2 regions of the Paenibacillus sp. SSG-1 genome follow, and region 2 is predicted to be linked to the other one. Evidence: riboswitches for the same ligand, from Rfam matches in the RefSeq annotation. Region 2 holds a riboswitch; the other holds the start of a gene.
The links. A riboswitch is a leader RNA that binds a small molecule or an ion and turns the genes downstream of it on or off. The one in region 2 is predicted to bind ZMP and ZTP.
Positions count from the first base shown of each region.

Region 1: linked by a shared signal. The riboswitch ahead of BCV73_RS08190 (bifunctional 5,10-methylenetetrahydrofolate dehydrogenase/5,10-methenyltetrahydrofolate cyclohydrolase) and the one ahead of rpiB (ribose 5-phosphate isomerase B) in region 2 are both predicted to bind ZMP and ZTP.

Region 1 covers NZ_MBRK01000001.1:1,752,070-1,755,474, forward strand. The annotation lists gene BCV73_RS08185 (ABC transporter permease) at 1-723, shown strand, start outside; gene BCV73_RS08190 (bifunctional 5,10-methylenetetrahydrofolate dehydrogenase/5,10-methenyltetrahydrofolate cyclohydrolase) at 934-1,779, opposite strand; ZMP/ZTP riboswitch at 1,847-1,930, opposite strand; gene BCV73_RS08195 (TetR/AcrR family transcriptional regulator) at 1,992-2,600, opposite strand; gene BCV73_RS08200 (SDR family NAD(P)-dependent oxidoreductase) at 2,874-3,405, shown strand, end outside.
Region 2 covers NZ_MBRK01000001.1:6,842,591-6,845,995, reverse strand. The annotation lists gene glyA (serine hydroxymethyltransferase) at 1-926, opposite strand, end outside; gene BCV73_RS31145 (TIGR01440 family protein) at 989-1,603, opposite strand; gene rpiB (ribose 5-phosphate isomerase B) at 1,625-2,080, opposite strand; ZMP/ZTP riboswitch at 2,228-2,309, opposite strand; gene BCV73_RS31130 (low molecular weight protein arginine phosphatase) at 2,418-3,005, opposite strand; gene BCV73_RS31125 (manganese efflux pump MntP) at 3,045-3,405, opposite strand, start outside.

The DNA of each region.
Region 1 (3,405 bases), 5.1 Mb from region 2:
GCGGGCTTCGATGCGGTCGGCAGCATGATCAAAATCAACAACATCCCGTTTCGGGTCATCGGTGTGCTCAAAGCGAAGGGTTCTTCGGGAACGGTTGACCAGGACGACACCGTCATCGCGCCGATCACGACGATTCAGTCCCGGTTTCAGACCGGGAGCTCCCGGAGCAGTGTCCGGCAAATTTTGGTCGAAGCCAAATCTACCGACGTGATCAACAGCACCATGGCGCTGATCCAGTATACGATGCGCCAAAGCCATAAACTTGGCGGGGCCGACGATGATTTCAGGGTTCAAAGCCAGGAGGATGTCATGTCCTCCGCCGAAAGTGTCACCAAAACGCTGACCCTCTTTCTAGGCGGCGTGGCGGCGATATCCCTGCTCGTCGGTGGAATCGGCATCATGAACATCATGCTGGTGTCCGTTACCGAACGGACGCGGGAGATCGGTATCCGGAAGGCGATCGGGGCCAAGGAAGGGACGATTCTATCGCAGTTTCTGTTTGAATCGGTCACCTTGGCTATCCTGGGCGGTGTGATCGGCGTCATCCTTGGCTTCGGCGGCTCCAAGTTCGTCGGCAAGCTGATGGACGTGACCACCGCGGTGTCCATGAACTCCGTGCTGCTTGCCGTCGGGTTCTCAGCCTGCATCGGCATCGTATTCGGCGTATTCCCGGCCAGACAGGCCGCGAAGCTGGATCCGATCGAGGCGCTGCGGTACGAATAGGCTGCCGTTTGTGACGAACGGATTTATTTGAATCGGTTATCAACCGACTCAAGAACATTTCATCTTGGGTAGAAAAAAGGGCATTTCACCGAATGATGTTCGGCGGAATGCCCTCTTGCCATTTATGAAGCCGTTACCCAGCGTATTTGTGATGCCGATACACGGCTTTTTAAGTGTCTCTTGGAAAACCTGGCCATACCGATGGCTGGTTTATCCCAGCTGTTTTTCCGCCGCATCCACCGTGTGCTTCAGCAGCATGGCGATGGTTACCGGTCCGACGCCCGCAGGGACGGGTGTAATGGCGCTCGCTTTTTCAAGACATGCCTCATAATCAACGTCCCCGACATTGCCTTCATTGTAGCCTGCGTCCAGAATGACGGCGCCGTCCTGAATCCAGTCTCCCTGAATGAATTTCGGTTTGCCTACTGCGGCAACAACGATCTCTGCCTGGGACACGATATCACCAAGGCCTTTCGTTCTCGAATGGCAGATCGTAACTGTGGCATTGCGGTTCAGCAGCATCAGCGAGACGGGCTTGCCGAGAATCGGGCTGCGGCCGACAACAACAGCGTGCTTGCCTTCTACAGGAATCCGGTAGTAATCCAGGATGGTGATGATGGCCGCCGGGGTACAGGAAGGATAGGCGGCAAAGCCGAAAGCATTCTGCGCAAATCCCAGCGTGGTGACGCCGTCGACGTCTTTTTCAATGGCGATCGCGTCGAATGCGGCTCTTTCATCAATCTGATGGGGAACCGGATGCTGCAGCAGAATACCGTGAACGTTCGGGTCGGCGTTAAGCTTCTGAATTTCCCGGATAAGCTCCTCGGTCGTCGTCCCCGCATCCAGTGTGATTTTTAACGATTCCATCCCGAGCCGTCTGCAGGCATTGCCTTTCATGCGCACGTATGTGGCCGATGCCGGGTCGTCGCCTACCAAAATGGTCGCCAGGCAGGGGGTAATCCCTTGCTCGGACAGCCGTTTCACCCTGCTAACCAAGCCGTCCTTAATGTCCTGCGCCACGCGCGCTCCGTCCAAAATCAACGTTTGTTCTGTCATTGTCTGCATCTCCTTTAAATCATGGTAAGGTCCAGAAAAACATAAAGAGGCAAGGGGAAATCCCCCTTACCTCTGCCCAGGCGTACGGCTGTTTATATCCATGTGCTCCCTCATGGTTCATCCCATGTTTCCGCCAGTCGCACACAGTCCATCTATGTAGAATGATACCTTATTGTGCTTACGGGCACAATGGGGAGTTTTGAGAATGATGCTTATGTGCCGCCGTTTCTTTTAAACACGATGTAATCCATTTTTGTCTCAACCAGCACCATCAGCTGCTGCGCCATATAAGACGCCGTGTATTTAAAATCAACCTCTGCCCAGTGCATAATGACCCCTACCGTGGCCGACATCCGGTAGCTCAGCATGATTTCGTAGTCGATCGGCGGCTCGGTCGGTTCCATTTCGATATGCATGTCCTTCCGCATCGACTCCCTGAGCCTGTCGTACATGTCCATCGCCAGCTTTCCGCGTTCGACTCGCGATAAGGCCAGGAACACATCTTTATGCTGTTCGATATGTTCAAACAAGCGCAGCCCTGAGGGGTAGGTCATCGAGGCTTCAATTCGCTCCAGGCCCTCATACGGCTTGACGAGCAGTTCGGCGATGCCCTGCAGAAACTCGTCGTGGATTTCCTTGAGCAGGTCTTCCTTGCTGACGAAATGCTTGTAAAAGGTACCCCGGTTATAGTCTGCACGGGCCGCGATGTCCATAATAGTCACCGAATCGAAGCCTTTATCGAGAATTAAGGAAACGAGAGCGGATTTGAGCGCCTGCCGGGTTCTTCTGGCTCTGCGGTCAAGAACGTGTTCATCTGTCAAATGCATCTGCCTCCAGCTTGTCGTTTCTCCTATTATAACGTAAGTTGGGATGCCGCCAAAACGCAGAAAATCATCAACAAAGAGAAGGTAAATGTTCAAGATTGTCATGGTTCGGTGACATACGGCGGCAATCTGTTGGATAGATGACATTATTTCGAAATATGATTATTGTGTAAACAATTAATAAAGGTGTAACCTATACATGTAGCAGACATGAGCTATAAAGCCTATAAATCATTTTATAAACTTTGTTGAAAAGGAAGCGATTCAGTCATGAGTCAAACACAAACGAAAACTGCAGTCATTACCGGCGCCGCCGGCGGAATCGGGAAAGAGCTGGCACGGCGTTTGGCCGAGCGCAAGCTGAACCTCGTCCTGGTCGATTTGAAGGAAGATGCGGTCAAGAGCGTCGTCGAGGAGCTTGGCCTGAACGATACCAATTCACTGGCGATCGCTGCCGACGTATCCAAAGAGCAGGATGTGCAGAACTATGTGAACCGTGCGGTTGAAAAATTCGGCACCATCGATTACTTTGCGAACAATGCAGGGATTGAGGGCCCTACCGGGCTGATCGAAGAGCAATCCGTGGAAGCGCTTGATCTGGTATATAACGTCAACGTCCGTGGGGTGTTCCTGGGGCTGCATTACGTTATTCCAGTTATGAAAAAGCAGAATTCCGGCGCAATATTGAATACGTCTTCGCTTGCAGGCCTGATGGGCGCGCCAGGAGTGGCCCCATACATTATGTCCAAGCATGCCGTGATCGGCTTGACGCGTGTTGCTGCCAACGAGCTGGCTTCGCTGG
Region 2 (3,405 bases):
TCCGTGCCGCCGGATACGATGTTCAGGCCTTCGCTGATCAGCGTCTCAGCCAATACTTTGGCGTTCTTCACTACGTTTTCGGCATACGTTTTGAACGATGGGTCAAGCGCTTCGCCCAAGGCTACGGCTTTGGACGCGATAACGTGCATCAGCGGACCGCCCTGTGTGCCCGGGAACACAGCCTTGTCGATGGCCGCAGCCCAAGGCTGCTTGCACAGAATCATGCCGCCGCGCGGACCGCGGAGCGTTTTGTGCGTTGTCGTCGTAACAAAATGGGCGTGAGGCACCGGGTTCGGATGAAGACCGGCCGCAACCAGGCCCGCGATATGAGCCATATCGACCATGAACAGCGCGCCAACGTCATTGGCGATCGAAGCGAGAGCTTCGAAATCAATCGTACGCGGATAGGCGCTCGCACCGGCGACGATCAGGCGCGGACGATGCTTGAACGCAAGCTTGCGGACTTCGTCATAATCGATGAGGAACGTATCTTCCTGGACCCCGTAAGCGACGAAGTTGTACAGCAGACCGGAAGCGTTCACCGGGCTTCCGTGCGTCAGGTGTCCGCCATGGGCAAGGTTCATCCCAAGCACGGTATCCCCTGGTTTCAGCGCTGCCAGGTATACGGCCATGTTGGCCTGAGCGCCGGAGTGCGGCTGCACGTTGGCATGCTCGGCTCCGAACAGTTCTTTCGCACGGTCACGGGCGATATCTTCAACGATATCGACGCGCTCGCAGCCGCCGTAATACCGCTTGCCCGGATATCCTTCGGCGTATTTGTTCGTGAGGACGGAGCCCATGGCTTCCATAACCGCTTCACTGACAATATTCTCCGATGCGATCAGCTCAATGTTTGCACGCTGACGCTTCAGTTCCAAGTTCATGGCCTCGAGTACAGCCGGGTCCTTCTTACGCAATTGATCCATGTTAATAGTTCCTCCCTTATTGGAATTCAAAATAAAATGTTCGTTTCAATCATCCGCTCATGTTAATCGCAAAGATCTGAACTGCCGCCGTCACGGTCGGCTCTGCCGGCTTCTTCATCCAGACGGTACACCGCCCGTTCGCCGCCGATCAGCTTGGGCCGCGTGTAGGCCGCATTCACGCGCGCGTGCCCCACATACCGCAGGGTCGGGCGGAAAGGCACCGCCACACGCCGCAGATGCATGCCGATCATCGTCTCGCCGATGTCGATGCCCGCGTGAGCCTCGATCGCTTCGGCCAGGCAAGGCTCCTTCATGGAACGGTAAGCAGCGGCAGCCATAGAGCCGCCCGCTTTCGGAACAGGAACGGCGGCGACCTCGGTTAAACGAAGGCGCTCCAGTACGGAACGCTCCATCACAAGCGCCCGGTTCAAATGCTCACAGCACTGAAACACCGTGTCGAAGCCGAACTTGGCCCGGACCTCGCCGATCGCCTGCAGCAGCTCCTCAGCAACCCCGAGTGCCCCCGAGGTGCCGATGCGTTTCCCGGCCACTTCACTGGTGCTCGTTCCAACAACCAGTATCTTACCAGGGCCAAGCCTTGCGGCTTCCACCAGCTCATGAAGGATTTGGGATACCTGTTCTCCCAGCGAAACTTCCAATGGACTGCCTCCTGACATGCTTTCCATGAGAAAACCTCCCTAATTGTGCAGATACCGCTCTTCAATCGCTTTAATCTTGTTCACGCGCCCGACATGACGCTCGCCGCCGCTGAACTCCGTGCCCAGCCAAGCCTTGACGATTTCCTGGGCCAGACCCGGACCGATGACGCGTTCGCCCATCGCCAGCACGTTGGAGTCGTTATGCTCCCTGGTGGCGATCGCCGAGAACACATCGTGGACCAAGGCACACCGGATGCCCGGAACCTTGTTCGCCGCGATGCTCATGCCGATGCCTGTTCCACAGATCAGGATTCCCCGGTCGGCCTCGCCTTTGGTAACCAGATCGCACACAGGGAGAGCGTAGTCGGGATAGTCTACGGAATCCGTGCATCCGCATCCCACATCCGCAACTTGATGCCCCATCCCTTCGATCACGGCAATGATGTCTTCTTTCAAACGTATACCCGCATGATCTGTTCCAACAGCAATTTTCATCTTTCGAAAAACCTCCTAAAATTTCGCGCAATACAGAGAAACGAATCCAGCGCTTCCCGGTATTCCCGTGACTTCTTGTACCATTATAACTCATTTGCAGCCACTAGACGAAAAAAAGAGCAGTCCGCGGATCATTCCGCAGAATTGCTCTTTTGCCCAGGCGACCGGCCGTATATTCCGGTGCTCCATCGTGGTTGGATCCACATTGTCGCCAGTTACACCGGAACCGATGTTTTTCACATTCATCATAAAGCATGACGCGATGAAAATCAATCTGCAAATTTACTCCATTTTTTCAGGCCTAGGCTCCCGCCCAAGTGCAATTTAAGCTTGTTTCTTAAAATGTACGGAACGCCTCCAGCTTATCCAGCAGCCGCTCGATAGCGGCGCGGATTTCTGCGGCGGTGACATCGTAATCGTCGCGGGACCCGCCGAACGGGTCCGAAATATCAAAGCTCGGGATCCGCTGCTGGATCTCGATCAGCCGCTCCCGTTCCTCGTCCTCCAGCTGCTGCCCGAGCGCCCGCTTCATTTCCCAGGTGGCGTACAGGCTGTCGAGCTCCTGCAGGTCCTTGATCACGTTCTCGTCATCTTCGGTGTATTCCTTCAGGGTATAAATTTTGTCAGCCGCGAGCGGAAAGCTCCGGATCACATGCTGCTTATGCCCCTGGGTCAGTGTCAAAATCAAATCCGCCCAATCCACCGTGTCGGCCCTGAGCGGCTTGGCGGTCAAATGCTCATCGATCTCGTGGTCCCGCAGCACCGCTTCCGCATGACGCGAGATGGGTGTCCCTTCAAGGGCGGCCACGCCGGCCGAACGGACTTCGAGCGGAACGCTGCGCTCCTTGGCCAGCTTGCGAAGCAGAGCTTCGGCCATCGGGCTGCGGCACGTGTTTCCCGTACAGACAAACAAAATATGCTTCACGTCTCTAGCACCTCCCGAAGTGTCTTTGCCGATATTGTATCAAAAGATAAAGGCGAGGCCAAATGCCAGCAAAATCGCGCCGCCAAGGGCCTCCCCGTATTCGCCGAGATTCCGGCTTACCCTCCTGCCGAGTAGGAGTCCAAGCACGGCCATCGCGCCCCCGCAGATCCCGAAAGCCAGCACGGTCAGAATCCGGTTGCTCTCAAACATCCCCAGGGATACGCCTACCGAAAAGGAGTCAATGCTGACGCTGAGCGAGAACAGCAGCATCCCCAGCAAAGAGCGGTGATCCACCATTCGCGTTTCGCTTGTTTTGAAGGCATTCAGGACCATGTGTCCGCCCAGCAGCACAAGCAGCCCGCCGGCAACCAGGGCGGCAACTTGTCCGAGCAGCGAACTG